DNA from 3 places in the Streptomyces sp. NPDC008317 genome. Region 2 is predicted to be linked to each of the others. Evidence: riboswitches for the same ligand, from Rfam matches in the RefSeq annotation. Region 2 holds a riboswitch; each other region holds the start of a gene.
The links. A riboswitch is a leader RNA that binds a small molecule or an ion and turns the genes downstream of it on or off. The one in region 2 is predicted to bind cyclic di-AMP.

Region 1: linked by a shared signal. The riboswitch ahead of ACFY9V_RS27175 (NlpC/P60 family protein) and the one ahead of ACFY9V_RS20550 (transglycosylase family protein) in region 2 are both predicted to bind cyclic di-AMP.
Region 3: linked by a shared signal. The riboswitch ahead of ACFY9V_RS04850 (peptidoglycan DD-metalloendopeptidase family protein) and the one ahead of ACFY9V_RS20550 (transglycosylase family protein) in region 2 are both predicted to bind cyclic di-AMP.

The regions. Positions count from the first base shown of each region.
Region 1 is NZ_JBIBFQ010000009.1:125,785-135,510, reverse strand. Features, by position in the region: gene ACFY9V_RS27185 (NlpC/P60 family protein) at 1-1,004, opposite strand, end outside; gene ACFY9V_RS27180 (hypothetical protein) at 1,012-1,143, opposite strand; gene ACFY9V_RS27175 (NlpC/P60 family protein) at 1,440-2,516, opposite strand; cyclic di-AMP (ydaO/yuaA leader) riboswitch at 2,524-2,678, opposite strand; gene ACFY9V_RS27170 (NlpC/P60 family protein) at 2,845-3,975, opposite strand; gene pcrA (DNA helicase PcrA) at 4,317-6,785, shown strand; gene ACFY9V_RS27160 (peptidoglycan DD-metalloendopeptidase family protein) at 7,121-8,668, opposite strand; gene ACFY9V_RS27155 (alpha/beta fold hydrolase) at 8,808-9,726, opposite strand, start outside.
Region 2 is NZ_JBIBFQ010000006.1:73,630-83,355, forward strand. Features, by position in the region: gene ACFY9V_RS20530 (exopolyphosphatase) at 1-41, opposite strand, end outside; gene ACFY9V_RS20535 (DUF501 domain-containing protein) at 38-640, opposite strand; gene ACFY9V_RS20540 (septum formation initiator family protein) at 682-1,176, opposite strand; gene eno (phosphopyruvate hydratase) at 1,315-2,595, opposite strand; gene ACFY9V_RS20550 (transglycosylase family protein) at 2,764-3,498, opposite strand; cyclic di-AMP (ydaO/yuaA leader) riboswitch at 3,502-3,685, opposite strand; gene ACFY9V_RS20555 (transglycosylase family protein) at 3,991-5,040, opposite strand; gene ACFY9V_RS20560 (cytochrome P450) at 5,338-6,651, opposite strand; gene ACFY9V_RS20565 (endonuclease V) at 6,726-7,436, opposite strand; gene ACFY9V_RS20570 (nucleoside triphosphate pyrophosphohydrolase) at 7,442-8,545, opposite strand; gene ACFY9V_RS20575 (SurA N-terminal domain-containing protein) at 8,618-9,286, opposite strand; gene ACFY9V_RS20580 (glycoside hydrolase domain-containing protein) at 9,468-9,726, opposite strand, start outside.
Region 3 is NZ_JBIBFQ010000001.1:1,143,463-1,153,188, forward strand. Features, by position in the region: gene kdpA (potassium-transporting ATPase subunit KdpA) at 1-691, opposite strand, end outside; gene kdpF (K(+)-transporting ATPase subunit F) at 691-780, opposite strand; gene ACFY9V_RS04810 (hypothetical protein) at 777-911, opposite strand; gene ACFY9V_RS04815 (hypothetical protein) at 1,302-2,111, shown strand; gene ACFY9V_RS04820 (hypothetical protein) at 2,153-2,353, shown strand; gene ACFY9V_RS04825 (nitroreductase/quinone reductase family protein) at 2,467-2,871, shown strand; gene ACFY9V_RS04830 (hypothetical protein) at 3,096-3,407, shown strand; gene ACFY9V_RS04835 (hypothetical protein) at 3,539-4,819, shown strand; gene ACFY9V_RS04840 (hypothetical protein) at 5,270-6,205, shown strand; gene ACFY9V_RS04845 (N-acetylmuramoyl-L-alanine amidase) at 6,287-6,922, opposite strand; cyclic di-AMP (ydaO/yuaA leader) riboswitch at 7,602-7,774, shown strand; gene ACFY9V_RS04850 (peptidoglycan DD-metalloendopeptidase family protein) at 8,065-9,189, shown strand; gene ACFY9V_RS04855 (hypothetical protein) at 9,296-9,726, opposite strand, start outside.

The sequences.
Region 1 (9,726 bases), on a different contig from region 2:
CCCACGTGGCTGATGCCGGAGTAGAAGAAGACCAGGTCACCGGGTTGGAGCTGGGACTCGGAGACCCGGGTGCCCGCGTTGATCTGGGTGTACGTGGTGCGCGGGAGCGAGACCCCCGCGGCCCTCCAGGCGGCCTGGGTGAGGCCGGAACAGTCGTACGAGTTGGGCCCGGTGGAGCCCCAGACGTACGGCAGGCCGAGCGCGCGGTAGGCGAAGGTGACGGCCTGGGCGGCGCGCGAGGACGGCGCGGCGACGGGCGTCGTGTCGCCGGGCAGCGGCGTACGGGCGCTGGCGCGGGTCGCGGCGGCCGGTCCCGACGACGGGGTGTCGGCGGCCTCGACGGCCGCGCGCTGGGCGGCCGTCAGCCGGTCGAGCAGCGCCCGCGCCGCCCGCAGCTTGCCCTGCACGGTCGCCTTGCGCGCGGCCAGCTTGGACTGCGCCTCCTTGAGCGCGTCGAGTTTCGCGTCGGCCGCGTCATGGGTACGGGTGACGTCCCGCTGCTCCTCGGTGAGCTGCGCGAGCGCGGTCGCCGTCCGCGAGTCGAGGCGGTTGAGCATCCCGGCCCGGTCCAGATACGTGTCGGGCGAGGAGCTGAGCGCGAGCTGCACACTGGGGTCGAGCGAGCCGGTGCGGTACTGCGCCGCCGCGAGGGCGCCGATCGTGTCGCGGGTGGCGTTCAGCCGCGCGGTCTTGCGGGCCAGTTCGTTCTGCAGATCGGCGACCGCGGCGCGGGCCTGATCGGCCTCCTCCTTCGCGCCGTTGTACTGCTCGGTGGCGGCCTCCGCCTGCCGGTAGAGCGTGTCGACCTGGTCCTTCACCTCGCTGAGCGAGGCCGGTGCCTGCGGCCGCGGGTCTGCGAGGGCGGATTCGCCGAGCAGGCTCACGGAGGCGGCGGACGCGAGCGCCACGGTGAGGGCGGCGCGGGTCGCGGTGAGCGCCGACGTGCGGGCGGACGTACGCGCCGCCGAGGTTCTGCGGTGTGAGGCGGGACTGTGGGAGGCCATGCGGCCGTCATTCCTTCCAGTGCTCCGACGGGCCCGCGCGGAGGCCCGGCGACGCCTGCACGGGGGAGCAGAGCGCCGCCGGACCTTCGGCGGGGGTGACCGCGCCGCCACGGTCCTGACGGCTGTGGGGATCGGTCACCTGGGTAGCGACGCTAAACCTGACCGGGGGTGCGCCAGGGGAAGGAGACCGGGACTGCTCCGATTCGACCGGCCCGTGACCGTAAACGACCGCCGTTCGACGGGTGACCCGGTCATATGCGCGCGCCTGCTGACCAAAGTGCCCGGTCGGGAGGTCCGACCGGGCACGGGGTGCTATGCGGGGCTGTGAGCCCGGCGGTCCTGAGGCTCCGCGGACGCGGGCTCAGGCTGCACGGGTTCAGGCGATACGGGCTCAGACTGCACGCGCTCAGGCGGTGCGGGCCCTGGTGATACGGCTCAGGCGATGCGGCGGGCCGCAGCGAAGGGCATCCAGCTCATCGGGGCAACCTCGACGACCGCGCCGCTGTGCGGGGCGTGCACGATCTGGCCGTTGCCGATGTACATGCCGACGTGGCTGATGCTGGAGTAGAAGAACACCAGGTCGCCGGGGCGCAGGTCGGACTGCGAGACCGCCGTGCCGTCCTTGACCTGGTCCCACGTGGTGCGGCCGATGGAGATACCGGCGGCGCGGTAGGCGGCCTGGGTGAGCCCGGAGCAGTCGTACGCGTCGGGGCCGGTGCGGCCGGAGCCGTACGGCTTGCCGCGCTGCGACATCGCGAACTGGATGGCGGCGGCGGCGCGGCCGGACGCCGGGCCGTTGTAGGTGTAACTGACGTTGCTCGCCGTGGAGTTCGAGGAGTTCGAGGAGCCCGCGGTGTTGGTCGGGGCGGTGGGCCGCATCGCGGCGAGCTTGGCGCGCTCCTGCGCGTTGAGGCTGTTGAGCAGCTTCTGCGCGGCGGCCAGCTTCGTCTGGACGTTCTTCTTCGCCGCCGCGAGCTTGTTCTGCGCGCTGGTCAGCTCGTTGAGGCTCTTGGTGGCCTGCGCGCGCTGGATGGACGCCTGCTCCTGCTGGACCTTGAAGGTCTCCAGCGCCTGTTCCTGCGTGGTGGAGATGCGGTCCATCATGTGCGACTGGTCGAAGAACTTCTGGGGGTCGTCCGTCAGCAGCAACTGCGTCGTCTGGTCGAGGCCGCCGTCGCGGTACTGCGCGGTGGCGTACTGCCCGAGCACCCGCCGCGTCTCGTTCATCTTCGCGGTCTTCTGCGCGACCTGCTCCAGGAGCTGATTGGCCTTGGCCCGCTGGTTGTCGGTCTTCTCCTTGGCGGCGTCGAAGTGCTGCGTCGCTACCTCGGCGTCCTGGTTGAGCTGGTCGATCTGCGCCTTGACCTCGGTGATCGAGGGCTTCGCGGGCGCCGCACTGGCGCTCTCGCTGAGCAGGGTGACCGACGCGAGGGCCGCTGTGGTGATCCCGACGGCGGCCCGTGGACCGGCCGTGGACAGTATGCGATTGCGCGGCTTGCGGTGCGACGCCAAGGGAGGCGACTCCTTCCGAATACCGCCGACCGGGTTAGCTGACGGGTTCGGGCTGAAGGTCGCCCTACGGTCCCGACGCCTGCTGCGGCGTCCGTTCCGATTCACCCCACGTGCTGTTGGGTCCCCGGCTCCGGCCTGGGCCGGATTGAGCGGAGGTGATTCGCTGTCGGCTCTTCAGCCGACGGGGAAGCTCACCACCTAGCGGGCTACCGTAGTCAACTTGTGCGAGCCTTGGGAAGTTTGGATTGCAATGTGACCGAAATCGCTTTGTGATCTTACCGTTTGTGAGCGCGGCGGCGTCCGGACAAGTCGGACTATGCCGGGTGGACTATGCGGGACGGACCGCCCCGTAGAACGGCATTTCGGTAATCGGGGCGATCTTGACCACGGTGCCGGTGTGCGGCGCGTGGATCATCTGGCCGCCGCCGATGTAGAGGCCGACGTGACTGATGTCGCTGTAGAAGAAGATCAGGTCACCCGGCCGGAGATTCGACTCCGACACCCGCGTGCCGACGTTCACCTGGTCCCAGGTCGTGCGCGGCAGATCGACCCCGGCCGCCTTCCACGCCGCCTGGGTGAGCCCCGAGCAGTCGTACGACGTCGGCCCGGTCGCGCCCCACACGTAGGGCTTGCCGAGCTGCTTGCGCGCGAAGGCGATGGCGTCGTCGGCCTTCGAGGAACCCGTGCTCGGCACGGTCGGCGTCGAGGAGTCCTTCGCGGCCTTCGCCGCCTTCGCCGCGGCCTCGGCCGCCGCCTTCTCCTTGGCCGCGATGGCGGCGGCCTTGACGCGCGCCTCTTCCTCCTGCTTGGCCCGCAGCGCCGCGAGCCGCGCCTTCTCCTGCGCGTTGAGGCTGTTGAGCAGCTTCTGCGCCTCGCCCAGTTTGGCCTGCACATCCCGCTTGGCGGTGCGCAGTTCGCCCTGCTGGGTGGTGAGCGTCGCCAGGCTCTTGGCCGCCTCGATGCGCTGCTGCGTGGCCGCGGCCTGCTGCACCCGGTACGACTCGACGGCCTTCTGCTGCCGCTTGCCGAGCACGTCCGACAGGTGCACCTGGTCGAGCATCGACTGCGGGTCGGTGGCCAGCAGGTAGCGGCCGGTCGAGTCGTCGCCCCCGGTGCGGTACTGCGCGGCGGCGTACTGCCCGAGGACCCGGCGCGAGTCGTTCAGCGCCTGCGTCTTCTTCGCCGCCTGCTCCAGGAGCCGGTTGACCTTCGCGTTCTGCGCGTCGGTCGACTCCTTGATGCCGTTGTACTTCTCCGTGGCGACCTCGGCCTGGTGCGTCAGCCCGTCGACCTTCGCCTTCACCTCGGCGATGCTCGGCTGCTTCGGCTTGGCCGGCTCGGCGCTGGCGCTCTCCGCGAAGAGGGTCACGGTGGCCAGCGCGGCCGTCGTGATCCCCACGGCCGCACGCGGGCCGGGGGTGCTGAGGATCGCGGCGCGAGCCTTACGGTGTGTCGCCATGGCGCGCGGACTCCTTTCGGACGCCCATCCGGACGCTGCTGGAGCGAGACCGTAGCCAACGCTCCGGGCTGCTGGGAAGAGCGGTGTCCGATAGGCCCGATACCTTTTCGTAATCATTTCCCATTGTCACGGTGCGTGGTAACGGGACTACGGGGTAAAGGTACGTGGTTGCCCCGGAGGCGGCCGTTGGGCGGGGGGCCGGGAGTGTCGGCCGGGGTTCCGGGCGAAGGGGTTGGGGTGTCGGCCGGGGGGCCGTCGTACGGGGGTCGTGGGGGGTCGGCCGGGGGCTGTGCGGGGAAGGGCCGTGGGCTGTCGGTGCCGGGCTCTAGACTCGGGGAGCGATGAGCAGCCTCTTTGACGACAACTTCCTGAACGGTCTGCATGTGGCCCCCGAGCCCGCCGACCCCACCGCTCCGCCGCCCCCGGAGGACGGGGGCCCCGGCGGCGAGCACGTACCGGACGACCTGTTCGGCGGCCGGTTCGACGGACCGCCGCCGCAGGCCACCGGGCGGGACGCGTATTACCGTGACGGCGCCCCGCGGCCCGCCACCGACCCCGCGCAGCTCCTGGAAGGGCTCAACGAGCAGCAGCGCGCCGCCGTCGAGCACGCGGGCGGCCCGCTGCTCATCGTCGCGGGCGCGGGCTCCGGCAAGACCCGGGTGCTCACCCACCGGATCGCCTATCTGCTCGGCGCCCGGCACGTGCACCCCGGCTCCATCCTCGCCATCACCTTCACCAACAAGGCCGCGGGCGAGATGAAGGAGCGCGTCGAGGAGCTGGTCGGCCCGCGCGCCAATGTGATGTGGGTCTCCACCTTCCACAGCGCGTGCGTGCGCATCCTGCGCCGCGAGTCCAAGTCGCTCGGTTTCACCTCGTCGTTCTCGATCTACGACGCCGCCGACTCCAAGCGGCTGATGGCGCTGGTCTGCCGGGACCTCGACCTGGACCCCAAGCAGTACCCGCCGAAGTCGTTCAGCGCGAAGATCTCGAATCTGAAGAACGAGCTGATCGACGAGGAGACCTTCGCGGCCACCGCGGAGAACCCCTTCGAGAAGAAGCTCGCCGAGGCGTACGCGATGTACCAGTCGCGGCTGCGGGACGCCAACGCGCTGGACTTCGACGACATCATCATGACCACCGTCAATCTGCTCCAGGCGTTCCCCGACGTCGCCGAGCACTACCGGCGGCGCTTCCGGCACGTCCTGGTCGACGAGTACCAGGACACCAACATCGCCCAGTACACGCTGGTCCGCGAGCTGGTCGGCACCGACCAGGACGAGGACGCGGCCGAGCTGTGCGTGGTCGGTGACGCCGACCAGTCGATCTACGCCTTCCGCGGCGCGACGATCCGCAACATCCTCCAGTTCGAGGAGGACTACCCGCAGGCCCGCACGATCCTGCTGGAGCAGAACTACCGCTCCACGCAGACGATCCTCACGGCCGCCAACGCCGTCATCGAGCGCAACGCGGGGCGGCGGGCGAAGAACCTGTGGACCGAGTCCGGCGACGGCCCGGTCATCGTCGGCTACGTCGCCGACCAGGAGCACGAGGAAGCGCAGTTCATCGCCGAGGAGATCGACCGGCTCACGGACGCGGGCGACGCCCGCCCCAGCGACGTCGCCGTCTTCTACCGCACCAACGCGCAGTCCCGTGTCTTCGAGGAAGTCTTCATCCGCGTCGGCCTGCCCTACAAGGTCGTCGGCGGCGTCCGCTTCTACGAGCGGCGCGAGGTCCGCGACGTCCTGGCGTATCTGCGGGTGCTGTCCAACCCCGAGGACACCGTGCCGCTGCGCCGCATCCTCAACGTGCCCAAGCGCGGCATCGGCGACCGCGCCGAGGCGATGATCGACGCGCTGGCCGCGCGCGAGCGGATCACCTTCCCGCAGGCGCTGCGGCGGGTGGACGAGGCGTACGGGATGGCGGCCCGCTCGGCGAACGCCGTCAAGCGCTTCAACACGCTCCTGGAGGAGCTGCGCACCATCGTGGAGTCCGGCGCGGGCCCCGCGGTCGTCCTGGAGGCCGTGCTGGAACGCACGGGCTATCTGGCCGAGTTGCAGGCGTCCACCGACCCGCAGGACGAGACCCGCGTGGAGAACCTCCAGGAACTGGCCGCCGTGGCCCTGGAGTTCGAGCAGGAGCGGGACGCGGACGAGCCGGGCACCCTCGCCGACTTCCTGGAACGGGTCGCGCTGGTCGCCGACTCCGACCAGATCCCCGACGAGGACGACTCCGGCGGCGTCATCACCCTCATGACCCTGCACACCGCCAAGGGCCTGGAATTCCCCGTGGTGTTCCTCACCGGCATGGAGGACGGCGTCTTCCCGCACATGCGGGCGCTCAGCCAGGTCAAGGAGCTGGAGGAGGAGCGGCGGCTCGCCTACGTCGGCATCACCCGCGCCCGCGAACGGCTCTACCTGACCCGCTCGACGATGCGCAGCGCCTGGGGCCAGCCCTCCTACAACCCGCCGTCGCGCTTCCTGGAGGAGATTCCGCCGACGCTGATCGAATGGAAGCGGCTCGGCTCCGCCGGGGGGTCCTCGGGGCCCATGACCAAGTCCGCCTCCGCGGCCTCCTCCGTCACCGCCCGCGGCCGGTCCGGCGCCGCCGGCGGCTTCGCCACCCGCCGCTCCTCCGGTGACCGCCCCGTCATCTCCCTCAAGGTCGGCGACCGCGTCACCCACGACCAGTTCGGCCTTGGCACCGTCATCTCCGTCACCGGCCAGCCGGGCGACGAAAAGGCCACCATCGATTTCGGCGACGAACGCCCCAAACAGCTTCTTCTCCGCTACGCCCCCGTAGAAAAGCTCTAGCCCCTCCCGCGCAGGGCCTGGTTTTTAGGGGCGCGGCCCCCGTGGGATTCACCTTGCGCGGGGCCTGGTTTTTAGGGGCGCGGGGAACTGCGCGACAAGCCCCCACCGGCGGGTGGTCCGGCGACAACCGGACTGCCCCGCCGGGGCGGGTGGTGACCTGCGGGAGCGCGGCGGTCGGCCGCGCAGTTCCTCCCCCCACCTCCGGCCGGGGGTGCCCCCAGCGCCCCAGACGGGGCACAGCCCACCCGCAGGGTGGACGCACAGGGGCCGCGCCCCTGACGGGGCGCACCGTCATGCGCAGGGTGGACGTCGCGAGTGGGCCCGCCCGCAGGGCGTCAGCGGGGGTCGAGCCCGTGGGCCAGAAGCCAGGGCAGCGGATCGATCGGAGATCCCCCGTGGGGCCGCACCTCGAGGTGCAGGTGCGGACCGGTGGTGTTGCCGGTGTTGCCGGAGTAGGCGATGACGGTGCCCGCCTTGACCGACCCGCTGCGAATCTTCGTACTGCTGAGGTGGCAGTACCACGTCTCCGTGCCGTCGGCCGCCGTGACGATCGCCATGTTGCCGTAGGAGCTGTTCCACTGCGTGCGGACGGTGCCGTCCGTGACCGCCATGACCGGCGTCCCCACCGACACGGGGAAGTCGATGCCGGTGTGCAGCGCCATCCAGTTGACGCCGGCCTGGCCGAAGTACGCGCTGAGGCCCTTCTCCGTCACCGGCAGCAGGAACTTCGGCCGCAGCGCCTCCTTGCGGGCCGCCGCGTCCGCCTTGGCCTTCTTCGCCGCCGCCTCGCGGTCCTTGAGGTCGATCCGCTCCTGCGTCCGGCTCGCGCGGTCCGCGAAGTCGTTCGCGTCGGCGCTCACCCCGGCGAGCTGCCGGTCGAACTGCGTCGTCGGCGCGTTCGCGTCCGTCGCCGCGCTCCCGCCGTCGGCCTGCGTCTTCGAGGATTCGGCGACGCCGACCCCGGAGACCGCCGCCGCGCCCACGGCCGCCACGCCCATCACCGCGACGGAGGGGACCGCCACGGTCAGCAGCGCCGACCGCCGGGCGGGCTTTCGTCGTCGGCTGCGCGCCACCGGCTCGCCGTCCGCCGGGAACGCGTCCGCGTAGGCGTGCTCCACGGCCGGTTCGTCGTCGCGGGCCGCCTCGGCCGTCGCCGTCGCCGTCGCCGTCACGGGCTCGACCGCGTCGACCGCCTCGAACTCGGCCGTCATCGCGGCGGGTTCCGCCACCGGCTCCTCGACCCGCGGGTGCGGCTGCGGCTCCTCGTGGACCGGCGCCATCTGCTCGTACACACCGGTGTCGCCGCTGGCGTCGTAGCCGTACCCGTAGCCGTACGTCGGATACGCGCCCGAGTCCCAGTCCTGCTGCGGCTGTTGGGCCGGAGCCTGCGGCTCCTGATACGGCTGCTGGTAGAACGCCGTGCTGTCGTACGTCCCCGTGTCGTAGTACGTCCCCGCGGCCTGCGTCGCGTACGGGTCGTACGCCGCGTAGCCGCCGGTGTCGTACGTCCCGGTGTCGTACGTCCCGGTCCCGGCCGCGTACATGCCGGTGTCGTAGACGCCCGTGTCGTACGAGGTGTACGTGCCGGTGTCGTACGCGTCGGCGGGCTGGGACTGCGCCGGTACGTGGGGCTGCTGGACCTGGGTCTGGGCCTGCGGCTGCCCCTGGTCGTAGCCGTAACCGGTGTCGTAGCCGTACCCGTGTGTGTACTGCGGGGGCTGCGGGGCATACGCGTAACTACCGGTCGCGTCGGGCGCGTGGCCGTACAGCGGATCGGCGTCAGCGAAGGTGGTGCCGACGGTCTGGTAGGCGCCCGTGGAATAAGCGTCGTACCCGTAGGCGTCGTAGTCGGGGGCGTACCCCGACGCAGGACGTTCGTTCACCGCCAGCTTCTCTTTCGCCTAGGCAGCAGGAGAATTAGCGGTGACTGTAGCTCCCCGTACGGGGAGCCGACAATCTTCTGCGGTGACCTGGCGTCCGCCTTGCCCGGTGTTCGGTTGATATTCGACCGTTACGTGTCCGTTATGCGGCGTCGATCGCGCCCCTCCACAGCTCCTTCCCGCTCAGCGCTCGCCGTATCTCGGCGGCCACACCCCGGTGCACGGGCAGTGCCAGGTGGCCGATCCCGCTCACCCGGATGTTCTCCGCCGAAAGATCCGGGTGTTCGAGGCGCGCCGCGGCCACCGGGACCATCAACTGGTCGAGGTCGCTCCAGAACGACACAAAGCGCGTCCCGCACCCCCGCGCGGGCTGCGACAGCTCCTCCAGCAGCGCCGACCCGGGCCGCATCTGCCGCACGATCGGCAGCGGCGTCAGCAGCGGCACCACCCTAGTCCCGGTGTGCGGCGTCCCCAGCGTGACCAGCGTCCGCACCCGCGCGTCACCGCCCAGCCGCTGCACGTAGTACCGCGCGATCAGCCCGCCCAGGCTGTGTCCCACCAGGTCGACCCGGCTGTGCCCGGACTCCGCGCAGATCCGCTCGACGTGCCGCCCCAGCAGCTCGGCCGCTCCGCGTATGTCACAGGTCAACGGTGAGTAGTTCAGCGCGTCGACCCGTGTCCAGCCGTGGTGCAGCAGGGAGCGGCGCAGCAGGGTGAAGACCGACCGGTTGTCCACGAAGCCGTGCAGCATCACCACGGGCGGGTGGGCCCTGCCCTCGGTCGGCAGCCGCAGCGCCCCGCCGGGCGCCCGGCCTATCGCGGGCGTCTTCGGTGAGGGGGCGGCCGTCCGCGCGGGGAGTATCCCCGTGGGGTAGAGCAGCAGGTGGCCCGCCAGGATCGCCAGGTCGAACGCGGTGGCCTTGACCAGCGCCGCGCCGTGCAGCAGCCGGGCCAGCGGGGCCGTCGCCGCCCCGGCGGACGGACGGTCCGCCTGCGGGTCCTCCGCGGCCCGTGGAGGGCCGGTGGCGGCCGGGGTGCCGGCCGGTGTCGTGGCGTCCGGC
Region 2 (9,726 bases):
GTCGTGCCCCGCGGCCCGTCGGTCGCCGTACCGGTCGTCACGCGGACTCCTCCGTCTCGGGGGCGGTCCCGGTCGCGGTTCCGTTTCCGGTCCCGGTCGCGGTCGCGGTTACGGTTCCGGTCTCCGTCGCGGGGGCGACGCACGGGCCCTTCGCCCACCACTCGGGCAGCATGGCGATGGCCTCGTCGCCGAGCGGGTTCACGCCGGGGCCCGCGGCCAGGGAGTGGCCGACGAGCACGTGCAGGCACTTGACGCGGTCCGGCATGCCGCCCGCGCTGGGGAAGCCCTCCAGGACCTCGATGGCGTCGCGCCGCGCGATGTAGTCCTCGTGGGCCGCGCGGTAGGCCGCGGCCAGCTCCTCGTCCTCGGCGAGCCGGGCGGTCATCGTCTTCATCACGCCGTCGGCCTCCAGCGTGCCGATCGCGGACGCGGCGCGCGGACAGGTCAGGTAGTACAGCGTCGGGAAGGGCGTGCCGTCCTCCAGCCGGGGCTGGGTCTCGACCACGTCCGGGTTGCCGCAGGGGCAGCGGTGCGCGATCGCGCGCAGGCCGCGCGGCGGGCGGCCGAGCTGCGCCGTGAACGCGGCGACGTCCGCGTCGGTGGGCGGGGTGGGGGCGGTGGGCTCGGGGTGCTTCGTCATGGGCCGTTCTAGGTCGGGGGCGGTACGCGGGGAGCGAGGGGTCAGTGCCGGGGCGCGGCGGCGGCGTCGGCGTGGTCGAGGCTGTCCCACAGATTGTCGTACCAGGGGCGGTGTGCGGCGGCCTCGTTCGTCGTCCGGTGGTCGGCGGCGGCGTCCCCGGTCGGGGCCGGCGCCGCCACGTTGTAGCCGGTCTCGCCGGGCAGGACGAAGTGCAGGTGCTCGCGGGCCTGCGTCCGTACGTACTGCGGGTCCTGCCAGCGCGCCTTCTCCTCGCGGAGCTCCTCGACCCGCTGGCGGGCCTTCTGGGCCTCGCGGCGCTGGTCGGCGATGTCGGAGCGCTGGGCGATGTACTGCCGTGTCGGGTAGGCGAGCGCCACGACCAGGGCGCACAGCACCAGGGCGAGCAGCGCCGCGCGGCCGGTGAGCTTGTTGCGCCGCGGCGGGCGCCGCTTGGCCGCCGCCCGGTACACCCGGGCCTGCGCCTCCTGGCCGATGGCCTTCAGCCGGGCCGAGGTGGAGAACCGATCCGCCCCCACGTCGTGTCTCCCCTCGCCGTCCTCGCACGCCGTCGCGTCCACACGCTGCCGTACGGGCGCGCACGCCAGTACGTCCCCGCCCACGGTACGGGACCGGGTGCGGGGACGTACGGAGGCCGGGGCCCGGAAACGGACGGCTCAGTGCTTGAAGCGGGGGAACGCCGAGCGACCCGCGTACACGGCGGCGTCGTCCAGGATCTCCTCGATCCGCAGGAGCTGGTTGTACTTGGCGACGCGCTCGGAGCGGGCCGGGGCGCCGGTCTTGATCTGGCCGCAGTTGGTGGCGACGGCCAGGTCGGCGATGGTGACGTCCTCGGTCTCGCCGGAGCGGTGCGACATCATGCACTTGTAGCCGTTGCGCTGGGCCAGCTCGACGGCGTCCAGCGTCTCGGTGAGCGAGCCGATCTGGTTGACCTTCACCAGCAGCGCGTTCGCCGTGTCGTTGTCGATGCCCTTCTGCAGGCGCTCGGGGTTGGTGACGAACAGGTCGTCGCCGACGATCTGCACCTTGCTGCCGAGCTTCTCGGTGAGGACCTTCCAGCCCGCCCAGTCGTCCTCGAACAGCGGGTCCTCGATGGAGACCAGCGGGTAGGAGGCGACCAGGTCCTCGTAGTACTCGGTCATCTCGGCGGCCGAGCGCTCCTTGCCCTCGAACTGGTACTTGCCGTCCTTGTAGAACTCGGAGGCGGCGACGTCCAGCGCGAGCGCGATGTCCTGGCCGGGCGCGTACCCGGCCTGCTTGATGGCCTCGATGATCAGGTCGAGCGCCTCGCGGTTCGAGCCGAGATTCGGCGCGAAACCGCCCTCGTCGCCGAGGCCGGTGGACAGGCCCTTGGTCTTCAGCACGCCCTTGAGCGTGTGGTAGACCTCGGCGCCCCAGCGCAGCGCCTCGGAGAAGGACTCCGCGCCGACGGGGGCGATCATGAACTCCTGGATGTCGACGTTGGAGTCCGCGTGCGAGCCGCCGTTGAGGATGTTCATCATCGGCACGGGCAGCACATGCGCGTTCGGGCCGCCCAGGTAGCGGAAGAGCGGCAGGTCGGACGCCTCGGAGGCGGCGTGCGCCACGGCGAGCGAGACGCCGAGGATCGCGTTGGCGCCGAGCGAGGACTTGTCGGGCGTGGCGTCCAGGTCGAACATCGCCTGGTCGATCAGCCGCTGCTCGGTGGCGTCGTAGCCGACCAACTCCGGGCCGATCTGCTCGATGACGGCGAGGACGGCCTTTTCGACGCCCTTGCCCTGGTAGCGGTTCTTGTCGCCGTCGCGGAGTTCGAGGGCCTCGAATGCGCCGGTGGAGGCGCCGGACGGGACCGCCGCGCGGCCGGTGCTGCCGTCGTCGAGGCCGACCTCGACCTCGACGGTGGGGTTGCCTCGCGAGTCGAGGATTTCCCGGGCTACGACGACGTCGATGGACGGCACGAGTGTCTCCTTCAGTCCTTCTGAGATGTCTCTGTCTTTTTCGACCTGAGCCTAACCGTCTTCGGTGTCGCGCCCGGTACCGAGCCCGGACCCTGAGACGGAAAAAGGCCCCGGCCGGGCACGCTCGGGGGAGAGTACGTGCCCGGCCGGGGATCACATCCCGTGGCCTCAGCCCAGGTGCAGGTGCTGGCCCGGGTAGATCAGGTTGGCGTCCTGCACGATGTCCTTGTTCAGGTCGAACAGGTGCTGCCAGCCGCCGGAGACGTGGTGCGCGGTGGCGATCTTGGAGAGCGAGTCGCCGGAGACGACGGTGTACTCGCCGTTGCCCTTGCCGTGGCTCTTGTGGTGGGTGACCGGCGCGGAGGTCTCGGCCGGGGCCGGGGTGCTCTGCTGCTGCGACGGCTGCGAGGAGCTGTCGGAGGAGCCGGTGTTCGAGGAGTCCGAGCTGCTGGAGCCGGAGGAGCTGGAAGAGCTGGAAGACGACGACGAGGAGGAGGACGACGACGAGGACGGCGACGAGGTGTCGACGTTCGCCGCGGAGCCGCCCGAGGTCAGGTTGCCGGCGCCGGCGCAGGCCCAGGCACCCGGGCCCTGCATGGCGAGCAGCTTCTCGGCGGTGGCGATCTGCTGGTCCTTGGTGGCCAGGTCGGCGCGCGCGGCGTACTGGGTGCCGCCCGCGGCCTCCCAGCTCGACTGCGAGAACTGGAGGCCACCGTAGTAGCCGTTGCCGGTGTTGATGGACCAGTTGCCGCCGGACTCGCACTGGGCGACGGCGTCCCACGTGGAGACGGAGGCGGCGGAGGCGGAGGTGGCTCCGAGGAGCGGTACGGCGATCGCGGTGCCGGTGACACCGGCGAGCGCGGCGATGCGGACGAGCTTGGACGTACGGCGGTGCTTAGCCATGGTTCGTGTCCTCACCGACGCCTGCGAGGTGAGCTGTCGGGTTCGGGCGTGAGTTGCCCGGCCGGATCCGCGACCGCGGATTCCGTGCTTAACCCCGAGCCGGTGCGTTCCGCAGGCTGCGTGCCGTACGAACGTGACCGGCGAAAGACCTTGGGTCCCCCGCTCCTGCCTACGGCGCTTTCGCGTCGACTGTTCCCGTCGGTCGGCGGCAGGACTCGGCGTTCCTGACCGGCGGGGCCCGCTGTGGCGAGCGATGACGACGCTAAGCACAGGCGCCGGAAAGGACAAACATCCGCGTTCCGCCCCCGCACCGCTCCCGCCCCCAGAGCGGGTTCAGAGAATCGCAGGTCACAGGGGCCGGTTTCAGCGCTCTGCGAGCGGGCGGTCACAGGGGCGGGCGAGAGGCTTGTCACACGGGCCGCGGAGGACGTCGTACGGTTCGTCCGGTTTGCCCCCGCGGCCGTGACGGACGGTCAGAAAGACGCGGAGCCCTCAGCCGAGGTCAAGTGTCAGGATCTGACCCGGTTTGATGAGGTTCGGGTCCTGGCCGATCACCTGCCGGTTGGCGTCGTAGAGACCGCTCCAGCCGCCCTGGACGTGGTGGCTGGAGGCGATACCGGCGAGCGAGTCGCCGTACGCGACGGTGTAGTCGTGGCCGCCGTCGGCGCTGTGTCCGGTGTCGCTGGCGCCGGTGGCTCCGGTGCTGCCGTCGTCCGAGCCCTTGCCGGTGTCCGTACCGCTGTCCGCGCCCGCGTCCGTGACGGCGGTCAGCTCCGTACGGGTCGCCTGGTCGGCCGCGGCCAGCTCGGCGTCGGTGGGCACGTACGGCTTCGCGTGGCGGCCCGTGCCGGGCGTCGCGGGCGCGTCGGCGGTGGGCGAGCCCGGAGTGTTCCGCGAGCCGTCACCGGGCGACGTGGGGGTGACGGGGGCGGTGGTGGGCGCCGTGGGCGTCACCGGGGTGACCGTCGAGCCGTCGGCGGGCCCGGTGGGCGTGTCCGTCCCCGGCGCGGTCGGGATGATCGTCGGCAGCGACGGGTCGGTGTTCGAGCCCCCGGTGCCGCCGGAGCCGCCGGTCGTGGCGTCGCCGGAGGGCGGGGTCGAGGCGGACGGCGCCGGGGTGGTGGGGGTGGCCGCGGGCGTGCCGCCCGCCACGGGCGGCGTCACGGCGTCCAGCAGCCCCGTACCGTCCTCGCAGCCGGGCCAGGCGTTCGGCCCGAGGTCGGCGAGCATCCGCTCGGCGACGGCGATCTGTTCCGTCCTGGACGCGAGGTCGGGGCGTGGCGCGTACGCCTGGCCGCCGTAGGCGTTCCAGGTGTCCTGGGTGATCGCCAGGCCGCCGTAGAAGCCGTTGCTCGGGTCGGCGCTCCACAGGCCGCCGGTCTCGCATATCGCGACTTTGTCCCACGTGCTGGAGTCCGCGGCGTGCGCGGCCCCCGCGCCGAGGAGCGGGAGTGCGATCCCCGCGCCGGTCGCCGCGACGGTCACCATGGCCGCCGGGGCCTGTCGCGGTCGGCGGTGCCGGCCGTTCCCGGACGAGAGCATGCGGTCGCCTTTCTCGTAAGCCTTACGCGCCGGAGCGCGGTGCGTGACGTGACGGCGGCGGGGAGCGGGCCGGAGCCCGCCGACGTTGCTGGTGCTGTTGCTGCTGTCTCCGCTTCCGCTTCCGTGACGTCCGCCGCGTCTGGCGCGAGCCGTCCGCGAGAGGTGGCCGTCCGTACGCACCGTGCCCGTACGAGCGACCGCGCTTCTCGCGTTGACCGCAGAACGTAGCGGTGTTGGCCAACGGATCACAAGTCGGTGTAGCGATCATCACGTCGCGATCACGACCGTGACGCGCCGTCACTTCTGTTGCGCGGCCTCGGCGGTGAACGACACCGGCAGCGTACGCAGTCCGCGCATGATCAGTCCGCCGCGCCAGCGCAATTCGGCCGGATCCGCCGCGAGCCGCAGGTCGGGGAGGCGGGTGAGGAGGGACGCGAGCGCCGTCCTGGCCTCCAGCCGGGCCAGCGGCGCGCCCAGGCAGTAGTGGATGCCGTGGCCGTAACCGAGGTGGGGATTGTCACGCCGGGCCAGATCGACGGTATCGGGCGCGTTGAAGCGCGCGGGGTCGCGATCGGCCGCCGCGAGTACCACCAGTACGGGGTCGCCCGCCGCGATCGACTGACCGCCGAGGCTCAGGTCGCCGGTCGCGTAACGCCAGGTGGCCAGCTCCACCGGGCCGTCGTAGCGCAGCAGTTCCTCCACCGCGGTCTCCAGCAGGCCGGTCTCGCCCGCGGCCAGCGACTCCTGGAGGCGGGCGCGCTGCTCCGGGTGGCGGAGCAAGGTGTGCACCCCGTTGCCGATGAGGTTCACAGTCGTCTCAAAACCGGCGAAGAGCAGGATGAAGGCCATGGCGGCGGCCTCGTTCTCCGTCAGGTGCTCGCCGTGGTCGCTCGCCCGGATCAGACCGGAGATCAGGTCCTCGCCCGGGTCTTCTCTCTTACGGTGGATCAGCTCGACCAGATACGCGCGCATCCGCTTCACCGACCGCGCCACTCCGCCGCGCGGGCCGCCGCCGTGCCGGATCATCATCCCCGCCCAGTCCCGGAAGTCGTCCTGGTCCTGCGGCGGCACGCCCAGCAGGTCGCAGATCGCGTAGATCGGCAGCGGGAAGGCGAAGTCGTGGATGAGGTCCGCCTCGCCGCTCGCCGCGAAGCCGTCGATGAAACGGTCCGTCAGCTCCTGCACCCGCGGCCCGAACTCCGCGACCCTGCGCGGGGTGAACGCCTTCGACACCAGGCGGCGCAGCCGCGTGTGGTCCGGCGGATCGATGTTCAGCAGATGCGTCATCAGATCCGCGCTGCGCTCCCCCGGAATCCCGGTCTTCCCCTTCGCCCCCGCCGACTCCGCGTGATGCACCGGATTCTTGCTCAGCCGGCCCTCCGCCAGCGCCTCCCGCGCGTCCGCGTACCGCGTCACCAGCCACGCCTCCACCCCGCTGGGCAACGTCGTCCGCCGCACCGGCGCGTGCTCCCGCAGCCAGGCGTAGGCGGGGTAGGGGTCGGTGGCGAATTCCCACGTGAAGAGGGTGGGGCCGCCGTCGGCCGGGTCGGTGGGGGCGGGGGTGGGGCCGGTGGGCGAGTCGGCGGTGGGGTCGGTGGTGGGGTCGGTCATGCGCCGACGCTATCCGGCCCGGCCGCGTTCCCGGCTCACCGGGACCTGGCCGTTGCGGGGGCGGGGCGGGGGCGTCAGGGGCTCTCTGAGGTTGTGGACGCCAGGGCGACGCGGCTCAGGCGGTCGGACTGGCGGGTGGTTTCGGGGAGGCGGTAGGCGGGGGCGAGGGTCAGGGTGTGGGCGCAGGCGGTGGCGAGGTCGATGCCGTGGCCGGTGGAGACGTAGACGGGCTTGACGCCGGTCCGGGTACGCAGGGCGCGGCCGACGGTTTCGCCGCCGTCGAGGAGGTCGGCGTACGCGCCGCGCTCCGGGGCGAGGGCGTCGGGGTCGTAGCGGCCGACGAACGGGGTCTTGGCGACTCCGGCGGTCGGCAGCCCGGTGAGCACGCCCAGGTGGCAGGCGAGGCCGAAGCGGCGCGGGTGGGACAGGCCGTGGCCGTCGCAGAGCAGCAGGTCGGGGGTGGCCCGCAGGGTGCGCAACGCCTCGACGAGGAAGGGCAGTTCGCGGAAGGCGAAGAGTCCGGGCACGTACGGGAAGGTCGTGGTCGCGGTGGCCGTGGCGCGCTCGACCACGTCGAGCGTCGCGGTGTCGATGACCACCACGGCCGCCGCGACGAGGTCCCCGGTGCCGCGTCCGTCGCCCGCGTAGGCGACGTCGAGCCCGGCGACCAGGCGGGGCGCGGCCGGTCCGGGGCCGCGGTGGTCGGCCAGCGGGCGCAGCCGGTCCTGGAGCGCCAGCGCCTCCGCCTCGTCGGCCGGCCACGCGTGCGGCACGTCGACGCGCATCGGGGCTAGCCCGCCTCGGTCGTACGGGGTGGCTCGGCGGTACGGGTCCGCTCCGCCGTACGGATCGCGTCGCGGTAGCGGCGGGCCGCGTGGCGCAGGGCGGCTTCCGGGTCGAGGCCCGCGGCCTGGGCGGCGGCGGCCTCGGCGAGGAGGTGGTCACCGAGGGCGGTCTCGTCGGTGGCGGGCGTGCCGGGGGCGGGGGTGCCGTCGGCCGGGGTGCCGTCAGCCGGGCTGCCGTCAGCCGGGCTGCCGTCGGCCGGGGTGCCGTCGGCCGGGAGCGGGAGGCCGGCCTCCCGGGCGCGGCCCGCGAGCTTGGCGGCCAGGGCGAGGGCGGGCGAGGCGAGGGGCACGCCGTCGGTGACCGAGTCGCGGGACTTCTCGACGCCCTTGAGACGGATCCAGTTCGCCCGCACCTGCTCGGGGGTCTCGGCGACCTCGTCGCCGAAGATGTGCGGGTGCCGGTGGACGAGCTTGTCCACCAGTCCCCCGGCCACGTCGTCGATGCCGAACGGCTCCTCGGGGTCGCCCTCCGCGATGGCCGCGTGGAAGACGACCTGGAGCAGGACGTCGCCCAGCTCCTCGCGCACCGCCGCGCGGTCCCCCTCCTCGATCGCCTCGACCAGCTCGTACATCTCCTCGATGCCGTACTTCGCCAGGTCCTCGTGCGTCCGCAGGCTGCTCCACGGGCACTCGGCCCTGATCCGGTCCATCACCTGGACGAGGTCGAGCAGCCGGGCGCCGGGCAGGTCGTACGAGCCGGGCAGCAGCTCCAGGTCGGGCATGGCGACCCGTCCCGAGCCGCCGAGCCTGGCCAGTTCGTCGGTGACGGCCGGGTCGCCCGCGCCGCCGCCGGGCGGCAGATAGACGACCGTACGGCCGCCCGCCGTCGCGTCCACCAGCTCGCGCCCGCCGGGCGTCGCCAGCTCGACCCGCACCCCCGCCTCGCGCAGATACGGGAGCTGCGGATGCTCGGGGTCGGCGCAGACCACGAGGTCGGCCTCGCGCAGCGTCTGCCAGGCGGGCCAGGAGAGCTGTCCCGGCGCGACCCGGTGGCTGGTCGTGAGCAGCACCAGCCGCCCGGGCGCGTTCGCGTCGTCTACGTCGTTCACCCCTCGAACGTACCCCGGACCACCGACATGCCCTGCGGGCGGCCGCTGCCCGGACCGCGCGGCCGGGTCCGCCTACGCGCTCGGGTCCGCCGGGGTCGCCGTCTTGGTCACGACCCACGGCTCGTTGGTGGCGCCGACGATGGCCTTCTTGGCGTCCCAGGTGCCGTAGCGCGGGTTGACGTCCACGCCGAGCGACTTCGCGGTCTTGGAGATGACGGCGATGGCCGCCGCGTTCCCGGTGTCGCTGCCGGGCTGGAAGCCGAGGCTCTGGATCAGCTTGCCGACGGCGATGTTGGTCCGCAGGAAGGTGTCGATGCCGGACGGCACGATGTCGTACTGCTGGAGCAGCGCCGCCTCGAACTGGCTCTCGTCACCGCCGAACTGCTGCAACGCCTGCGCGTGCGACTGCTGCACCTCGGCGGTGCTGACCGAGAGCCCGGCGTCGGACACGGCCTTGTCGATCACCTTGTTCTGCACCAGCATGCTCAGCGTCTGCTGCGGCAGCTTGCCGCTCTGCCCGATGAGCTGCGCCGCCTGCGGCGACTTGCTCTGCGCGTCGCGCACCTGGTCGACCTCGTGCTGGAGCGTGGCGATCGAGATCTTCTGGTCCCCGACCACCGCCGCGGCCCCCGGGTGCGCGGGTCCCGAACCGCACGCGGTGAGGGCGGGCGATGCCGCCAGCAGCGCGGCTGCGGCGATCGAGACGGCGGTGCGGCGGCGGACCATGGTGCCTCCCGGCATGGGAACGACCTAGCGGTACTGAAGCGATGATCGAGTACGAGGATATGGACCGGGGCCCGCCGATTTCCAGCACTCGGCGCAAACGGCTCTCCTCGCGGGGGAGAGTACGCCTCGCGGCCGGGCCGCCGCGCACCCGGTGGGCCCTGCCGCCTTTGTCCCCGCCACCCTCACCGCCCCGCCGTCAGACGACGGCGACCGGGGCGTCCCAGGCGTCGCGGTCCACGGTCAGCGTGACGCCGCCGTAGGTCTCCTTGGAGTTGACCAGGAACTGGTGCCCGCGCCGGTGCCCGGTCCACAGATTCGCGGCGAACGGGAAGCCGGAGGTGGTGCTGTTGACGCCGTCGTACTTGGCGTACCAGAAGGCGTCCGGCATGTCGTCCATGGTCGCCTTGGCCGCCGCCACGGCAGCGGCGCTGGACGAGCTGAAGCCGTAGAAGCCC
Region 3 (9,726 bases), on a different contig from region 2:
CGTTGGTGCCCAGTTCCTTGATGACCTCCTGCGAGGCCACGGGACCGCCGGTGATCGACTGCTTGTCGCCGATCAGCGTGGTGATCTCGTGGACGCCGTGCAGATTCTGCACCGCGCCCGCCGCGACCAGCACGATCGCGAAGACGAACGCCATCGGCACCAGCAGCCGTACGACGATCCGCGTCAGGTCCACCCAGAAGTTGCCGACCCGGTCCGTCCTGCGGCGCGTGAAGCCGCGGATGAGGGCGGCGACCACGGCGATGCCGACGGCGGCCGACACGAAGTTCTGCACCGCCAGACCCGCCATCTGGACCAGGTGACCCATCGTCACCTCGCCGGAATACGACTGCCAGTTGGTGTTCGTCACGAACGAGGCGGCCGTGTTGAACGCCTGGTCGGCCTTGACCGGCGCGAAACCCAGCGACAGCAACAGGTGGTTCTGAAGCCGCTGGAATGCGAAGAGGAAGAGCACGGACACCACGGAGAACGCCAGCACGCCCCGCAGATACGCCGACCACTTCTGGTCCGCGTCGCCGTCGACACCGCCGAGCCGGTAGATGCCGCGCTCGACGCGCAGGTGCTTGGCGGTGGTGAGGATGCGGGCGATGTAGTCGCCCAGCGGGCGGTAGGACAGCGCCAGTGCCGCGATCAGGACGGTGATCTGGAGCCAGCCCGCGAGAGTGTCGTTCACTAGAACTTCTCCGGGAAGATCAGGGCCAGCACGAGGTAGACGAGCAGGCAGGCAGCCACGACGAGGCCGACGACGTTCTCGGCGCTCACAGCTTCTCGACCCCCTTGACCACCAGGGCGAGCACGGCGAACACCGCGACCGTCACGAGGACGAAGACAACATCGGACATGGGCGAGAACCCCGGATCGTGTGGAGAGGTGAACGGAAGGACATCGCTCATGAGACGGCCTGACCGGGGCCCGTCCGGCGCTGTTAACGCTTCCCTGGCGCGGCGGACGGCCACGTTGACACCGTCTTGACGGCGCAGGCCGTGTCCTGCCGGGCTCTGCCGGGGTGTACGGCCGCGCCGCAGGTCAGCGGGGCGGCGCGCGAACGATTACGGCAGCCGGGTGAGCGGCGGCGGGCTGGCGTCCGGGGCCCGGCGTCAGGGGCGCGGAGGCGCGGCGGGCTGGCGTCGGGGTCGCGGCGGCCTGGCGGCCCGGCGTCGGGGTCTCGGGGTCGCGGCGGCGCGGCGGCGCGGCGTCAGGGTCGCGTCAAGACCGCGGGCGGGGGCGTCAGGGCCACGTCAGCGGTCGGTACGGGGCCGCCGGACGCTCGTAGCGTCGGAGACATGGGATACGGCGAGGCGGTCGAGACGGCGCGGTCGGGGGCTTCCCCGGTGTCGGCCGGGCACGCGCCCGCGGCCGGGCACGGGTACGGGCCCGCGGCCGGGTACGGGCACGGGCCCGGTTCGGCGTACGGACGCCCGCGCCCGCGCGGCGCCGCGCACGTATCAGCGCACGTATCCGCGTACGGGCGGCTGCCCGGTCAGGTGCGCGTCCATCGGCCCGCGACGGCGTACGACCACGGATGGCGCGCCGGATTCCGGGTCGCCGTCGGCGTGGCGGGCGGCCTGCTCGCGGCGCTGACCGCGGCGGACTGGGCGCTGGGCACCCTCGACCCCGTGCGGGCCGCGTTCTGGACCGCGCTGGCCGCCGCCGTCTTCGGGGCGCTGTGTCCGCCCCTGGTCACGGCGGGTGACGGCTGGCTCCGGGTGCGGGGCATGCTGCGCGGCCACCGCGTCCGTACCGACCGCCTGGTCCGTATCCACCTCTTCCCCGGCCGCACCCCCCGGCTCGTCCTCATCGACGCCGAGGGCGGGCGCGCCGCCTTCGACCCGCGCGTGCTCGCGGCCAACCCCGGCCTGTGGCGCCTGCTGGAGGCGGGCGGGCGGCGGTCGTACGGCAGGGGGCTGCTGGTCGCGGGGCTGCCGGTGCTGGACGGGCTGGCGGCCGAGGCCGCAGGGGGCGCGGGGCGGGAGCCGGGACCGGAATCGGGCGCGGAACCGGGTCTGGAATCGGGTGCGGAATCGGGTGCGGAATCGGGGCGGGTGCCGGGTCCGGGGTCGGGCGGCGGGCCGGGCCGGTCGGGTCGCGGCTGATCCGGGGTGCGGACCCGGGGCAGGCGGGGCAGGCTGGTGTCATGGACACTCCGCCGATCACCGTGCACCCGCCGGGCCCCGGCGGCGGGCGGCGGGTCACCATCCGCGGCACCGACGTGGGCCGCGCCCACCGCATAGCCGACCTCGTCGAATTCCTCCGCCGCGCCGGTCTGGACGACATAGAGGTCGAGGAGACCGACCTGATCCAGTGGGTCGGCGGCGACGCGGACACCTGGTCGTAGCCGATACGAGGCCGTCGGCCGTACGGCCCACGGCGCACGTGTCGGTGCGGGTAGGTTCGGACCCGGCGTAACGCCCAACGGGGGCGTCGGCGACATCCTGGAGGACCGGGCCGGTGTCAGAGCGAGTCGAGCGCAATCAGTTAATCATTGATCAATTCCGCGCCAATGGAGGCCAGTTGGGCGGCGGAGGTCTCCCTCTGCTGCTCCTCACCACCACCGGCGCCCGTACCGGCCGCCGCCTCACCTCCCCGATGGCCTACGCCACGGACGGCCCGGACCTCGTCGTCTTCGCCGCCAACGGGGGCCGTCCCACTCACCCCAACTGGTTCTACAACCTCCGCGCCGACCCCGCCGCCCACGTCGAGGTCGGCACCGAGTCCTTCGACGTCACGGCCACCATCACCGAGGGCGCGGAGCGCGACCGGCTCTGGGCGCAGCAGTTGCGCGCGGCGCCGTTCTTCGCGGACTTCCAGCAGCGTGCGGGGCGCACGATTCCGGTCATCACGTTGAGCCGCTGATGTCGCTAGGGCGCTGAGCCGCTGAGCCGCTGAGCCGTTGGCCCGCTGGATTTCGGGCCCGCGCCGCCGAGGCCCGACGTGCGTCCTTCGGGGTGTTCCGTGATCGCCGCCGCTGCGTGTCAGTTCCGGCGGTGGCTCGTTGACCAGGGCGTGGCCCCGCGAATATGCGGCGGGCATGGTCGGTGTCAGCGGCGGGACTCGGTCCCGGACCAAGGAGGTACGTGATGGGCGCAGAGGTGCGGGACATGGTCGGCGGCGTGGGCAAGCTGGGTGCGCGGGCCGCCGTGCTGGGCGCGGTCGCGGGAGCGGCGCTGCTCCCGGCCGGTGTCGCGCACGCGAGCGTCCTCGGGGTCGGCGACGCGGTGTTCGGCAACGCCTGCGTCAACCAGGACCACGGCGTGCGGTCGGCGGGCGCGACGGTCGCGGGCAGCGGGGTGGGCGGCGGCAACCAGACCGGTCTGCCGCTCAGCCTGCCGCGCAACCACTGCGGCGGCAGCGGGATCGTCTGCACCGCCGTCTTCATGTCGTCCGTCTGACCCGGGCGGGAGCGGCGGAGCGGCGAGCGGCGGCCGGTCGGATGACGGCAACGGCGGGCACAACGGTGGTCACGGTGGCGGGCGTTGGTACGGGCGTGGGTACGTGCGCTGCGCCGGGTGTCGGTACGGGTGTGGCCGCGAGTGCCGCGCCGGGCGACCGGGCGGTGGCCGAACTGCTCGCCCTCAGCGGGCAGGCGCTGCCGTCGCTCCGCCGGTGGGCGGCCTCGGAACCGGACTGCGGCCTGGCCCGTGCGCTGCTCACCCTGGCGACCGGCGACGGCCTCGGCGACGCGGAGCTGAAGGCGGAGTTGGCCGTCGCGTACCGCGACGCGCAGGCGGCCGGCGAGCGCGAGGCGAGCGTGGTGTACGGCGTGTTCCTCTTCACGCACCGGCAGTACGCGCTCACCGCGGACCACTTGGTGGCGCACTTCGCCCGGTGGCCGGCCGACGAGGTCGCCGGGCTCATGCTCGGCGCCTTCGCCGCGGACGCGGACCCGGCCGGACGCGCGCGGGGCGAAGCCCTCGTCGAGGAACAGGCCGCCCTCGCGGGCCCCGCCAACTGGCCCTGGACGAGCTGGCTGGCCGCCGCCCGAGCGGAGCAGGGGCGGGTACGCGACGCCCACCGGCTCGCGGTACGCGCCCTGGAAATCTGCCCGCGCTCGGGCGTCGCCGCCCACGCCCTCGCCCACGCCGAGCACGAGTTGGGCACCGGGCGGGCGGGCACGGAATTCCTCGACGCGTGGCTCGCGGCGGACCCCCGCGCGGTGCAGTCGCGCCATCTCACCTGGCACGCCGCGCTCCACTCCATCGCCTGCGGCGACTTCGCCGACGCCCGTCGCCGCGCGGACGCGGCCCTGTCCAGGTCCGACGTCGGCATGCGGGCCGCGACCAACTGGCGCCTGCTGCTGGCCGGACAGGAACCGGCCGGGCGCAACGACCGCGCGCACGTACGGGAGTTGCTGGCCGGACCGGGCGGCATGGCGGAGGTCTTCCACACCTTCAACCTCGCCCTCGCCCTGGCCGTGGAGGCCGCGACTGACGACCTGCACGCCCTGGCCCGCCGCGCCGCCGCCGACCCGCGCACGGAGTTCCGCGACGTACTGGCCCCGGTGGTACGGGCGTTGGCGGAGATCACCGCGGGCCGCCCCCGGGCGGCGGCCGACCTCCTCGCCGACCTGGGCGAGGCGGCGGACCGGATCGGCGGGGTGCGCGTGGAGCGCGAGATCATCCACGACACCCTCGCCCGCGCCCTCGCGGACGCCGGAGAACCCGCCCGCGCCGCCGCCCTGCTCCACGACCGCGTCACGGCCCGCCGCCACCACGTATACGAAGACCTTCTCCTTACGCCGGGCGGCCCGGTCGTCTCCGCTGACCCGGCGGCCGACCGCCGACCGCCACCTACTCCGGCGTGACCGCCACACCGCCGACCGCGTACCCCCGCGCCGTCCGTGGCCGTCCCGTCCGCCCGGGCGGCCGACCGCCCCTCGCCCCGCGCGTCCCCGTGCGCCGCACGCCTGGCCGCGTCCCGGTGGCCTTACGCGTGCGTGCGCGCCACGCCCAGGGTGGCTCCGACCGGGCGGCCGCACCAGCCGCGCGGGTGCGGGCGCGGGTGCGCCCCGTACGTCGGCGAGGCCCGCGTACGGGTGGCCCGTCGCGGGTGGCGACGCACCGTTTGCCCGCGCACCCGCGTGCGCGACGCGCCACGTACGTCGGTGCGGCCCGCATACCGGTCGGTCTCACGCGTGGTCACGTACCCGCGACCGGGCCTCGTGGCCGTGAGCGCCACGCGCCCACGTACCCCCGCCATGCCGTTCATCGCCGGGCAGCAAGCCCGGCCCGCCCCGACTTCTTCGGAGAGTTACATGTCCGCTGCCCACTTGATCGTCGTGTCTTTGCCGGGCAGTGGGACGCCGGTGGTGGCCGGGATCACCGGCGCGCTCGGGTATGCCTCGCTCGGCACGATGAGCGGAGATCAGTCGGCCGGGACGCGGCAGCCCGGTCCTGGCGAGGTGTATTCGCTGCTCACGGCCGCCTACGGTCCCGAGAGGGCCGCCCGCCTGCTGAACCCGAATCCGAGTCCGAACCCGAATGCGGAGCCCGCTTTTCACGAGGCGGTCAGCGCCCTGTGGCGGGTGTGGTGGACGCGCCTGGGCCAGCCGGTCACGCACGGCTCACCCGTGGACCCCGGCGCCGAAGCCCGGCTGGCCCGGCTGCCCGCCGCCGAACTGCTCGATCTGCTGCCGGGCAGGGGCTGTTGGTACGTCACCGGCCTGGACCTGCGCCGGGCCGACGCCGACCTTCTGCGCGTCTGGCACTCCGGCGGACGGCCGCCGATCGTCTTCCACCACCGGGACATCCGCGACCGGATCATCAGCCAGATCCGCGCCCTCACCCGGCCCGAGGGCCAGGTGGGCTCCCTGCCGGAACACCTCGTCTACCGCGACATCCTCACCGCCCTGCCGACGCTGGACGCCCGCATCACCCTCGCGCTGACCGACCCCGGCTTCCCCGGCATGCACGAGGCCCGCCGGAGCCAGTGGCTCCTCCGCCACCCGGCGGTCTGCGTGATCACCGACGAGGAACTGGCGGGCCCCGCGCGCGAAGAGGCACTCGCCCGCCTCCTGCGCGCGACGGGCCACACGTCCCTCCCGGCCACCGCACTCCCCCCGCTGGCCGCCCCCGGCGACGTACCGCCGGACACCGGCCGCGCGCTCTTCACCCCCGCCCACGACCGGCTCCTCCGCCTCCACCACGGCGACCTCCTGCCTCCCCTGGACGCGGCCACGTCCACGAGGTGAAGGCCGCCGTGCGCTCGGGCACCGTCCCCCGAATCCGCGCCGATTCCGCGCCGATTCCGCGCCGATTCCGCGCCGGAGGCGTCAGGTGCCGTTGACCAGGCGGATGTAGCGGACCCAGTCCCAGTTGGGTCCGGGGTCGGTGTGGTCGGTGCCGGGGACCTGGACGTGGCCGATGATGTGGTCGCGGTCCTTGGGGATGCCGTACTTGTCGCAGATCTCGGCGGTGAGGGCGGCCGAGGAGTGGTACATCGCGGTGGTGAAGTAGGCGGGCTGGTCGACCCAGCCCTCGTGCTCGATGCCGATGCTGCGGGTGTTGTAGTCCCAGTTGCCCGCGTGCCAGGCGACATCGCGCTCGCGGACGCACTGGGCGATGGCGCCGTCGCCCGAGCGGACGACGTAGTGGGCCGCCGCCGCGTGGGAGGGGTCCTGGAAGAGGCTGATGGTGTCGGTGAAGGACTCCTGGGTGACGTGGATCACCACGAGGTTGATCGGGTAGGTCGAAGTGCGGTTGGACGCCGTGTAGTTGCCGGAACTGGCCGGGGTCCAGGAGGCCGACGGGTAGTCCACGGTGGCGGCCGACGCGCGGCCGATCCCGGACGTCAGGTCCGCCGTGACGCCGACGGTGACGGCGGCCCCGAAGGCGAGGGTGCCGCGCAGCAGCGAGCGCCGGGTGGGCGTCTCCGCCGCGAGCGGGACCCCGGCGGGGGCGCCGGGTATGCGCCCGGGTGAGCCGGTGGGTTCGGCGCCGGAGACGACCCCGGACGGGACCGGGACCCCGGACACGACCCCGGACGTACCCGTGGACGTCACGCCGGGCGTGCCCGCGGACGTACCCGTGGACATAACGCCGGGCGTGCCCGCGGCGTCGACTTCGCGCCCAACCTGGCCGGATTCACCGGCCGGGCTCAACGGGCTTGACGGCGCGGGTACTTGGGGGTCGCTGGGGCGTGCCATGAAAAGCTCCCTTGGGCGTCATGGAGAGGACGAGTGCATGACAGATGTACGGGGCCTGCTCATGGTGGGGTCCGGGTGCGTGACCTGCCAAGCGATTCGCGAATTGGCAGAGGTCCACACCGGTGGCGAGACCGCAGCGGCCCCGTCGCCGCCCGTTGCTTGGCTGCCGGACCCCGGCCGTCGGCCGACGCCGTACACGGCCGTGCACACGGAATCGGCGCCGCGCCCTGACCGTACGTAATCGAACCGTCCCCCTGTGCATAACAACTGACACACACTCACATCACTACCCGGCCACATCCGGTGCCGGGTTTACCCGTATCACGCACTCCGTGACTGTTTGGTTCCCGACGTCAACTCTTTGATTCGGCTTGGAAAACGACCCCGGCTCTATTAACGTTCGATAACGCAGCGCGGTTGTCACCACCGCCACAGAGGCGGCACCGCGCGCTTGCCGAATCCCGTCCGCGGGAACCGGGGACCCGCCCTCCTGCTCGCCACACCCTGGCGTACGGGAGGGGTCCAATGGGGTGAATCGGGCAGCATCCAGGCCCGTAGGAGACCTTCCTGCTCCGAACCCGTCAGCTAACCCGGTAGGCGACAAGGAAGGAAAGGAGTGCGCCCGCGTGGCGTCCAACCAGCCTGCCTACGCTCCCGCCCCGGCGGCCCCAGCGGCCGATCCCCCCGGCGAGTGGGACGACTGGAATTCTCCAGGGGATTCCGCCGCCTCTGCCGAAGCCACTGCTTCTGCTTCTGTTGCCTCTGTCTCTGCCACTGCCGAAGCCGCCGCGTACGTCGCGGCCCAGGGCGACGCCGGTGCCGTGGGCGCGCAGGGCGGATACGGCGCGTACGGCGTTCAGGGCGCGAACCGTCACCGGCTTCCGCGCCAGCGCTCCGTCGGCTCCGTGGCCCGTGGCTCGACCGTCCTCGGCGTCGCCGCGATGGCCGCCGTAGGGGCCGGGGGCGTGGCCGTCGCGGCCGACGCCGTACCCGCGCCCATAGCGGTCCCGGATCTGCCGGAAATTCCCGACTCCCTTGACCTGCCCCCGAGTTCGACCGGGGTCTCGCCCGCCGGTTCCCCCGGCGTGTCGGCGCTGCCCACGGCCGGTGACTTCTTCGGCGCGGCGGTACGGGACGTGTCGGCCCCCGACACCTCCGTGAGCACGACCTCCGTGAGTACGACCTCCGTGAGTACGACCTCCGTGAGCACGGCCGCCGATACGGCCACGGACTTGGTTCCGGACCCCGACTTGGCTCCGGCTACGGACTTGGTTCCGGCTACGGACTTGGCCCCAGCTACGGACTTGGCGCCGGTTTCGACCACGGCTCCGACCGCCGTGGTGGCCGCCTCCTCCGTCGACGTCGCGCCGTCCGCCGCCCCCGTGCCCACCGACCCCGGTGAGGCCCTGCGCGCCCGCATCATCGACGAGGCCACGCGGCAGCGGGACGCCGCCGCGCGGGCCGAGCGCGAGGCGGCCGAGAAGGCGGCGGCCCAGCAGGCCGCCCGCGAGGCCGCCGCGCAGAAGGTACGCGAGCAGGCCGCCGCCGCGAAGGCCGCGGCGGAAGCACAGGCCAAGGCCGATGCCGAGGCCGCCGCCAAGGCCGAGTCCGAGCGCCTGGCCCACCTCGCGGTCTCGTACCTCAAGCCGCTCGCCTCGTACACGCTCACCGACAGCTTCGGCGAGGCCAGTTCCCTGTGGGCCAACACCCACTCCGGCCAGGACTTCGCCGCTCCCACCGGCACCCCGGTGCACGCCATCCACACCGGTACGGTCACCTCGGCCGGGTGGGCGGGCTCGTACGGCTACCGCGTGATCCTCACCCTCGATGACGGCACCGAGCTGTGGTACTGCCACCTCTCCACCATGGTCGTCACCTCCGGCGAGGTCATCACCGGCGACACCATCGGGCGCGTCGGCGCCACCGGCAACGTCACCAGCCCCCACCTCCACCTGGAGGTCCGCCCCGCCGCCGGGGCCGCCCCCATCGACCCGGCCGTCTGGCTCCGCGCCCACGACATCGCCGTCTGAACCATCTGGGACGGTCCCGCTCCACCCGGGACCGCTCCTCCGGTTAACCCCGACGGCCCTGGCGCTCCCCCCCGACGCCAGGGCCGTTGGCATGCGGCCGGTTCGGTCAGCCCTTCCGGTCCAGCGTCGCCGACAGCACGGCGATACCCGTCCCGCCCTCGTCGAACTGGCGCAGGACATCCGCCAGCGTGGCGGCGGCATCGGTGTGCTCGATGACGAGCAACGGCTGCGCGCCGTCGTCCTGGACCGCCGGCACGAAGTCGGTGACGATCTCGCCCCGCAGCAGCACCAGACGGTCGGCGTCGAGCGGATCGCGGACCAGCCCGGCGAGGTGCGTCCGCAACTCGTCCGTCTCGCCCAGATCGGCGTCCAGCACCGCGTGGTGCGACAGCACCGTCACGGCCAACCGCTCGCCGATCCGCTCATAACGCGCCGAGAGGTCGTCCGGCAGCAGATAAAAGACGCCCTCCTCGCCCTCGTGCCCCCGGTTCAGCAGCAGACGGATCATCCGCTCCGCCGGGTCGGGCGAGTCCAGAT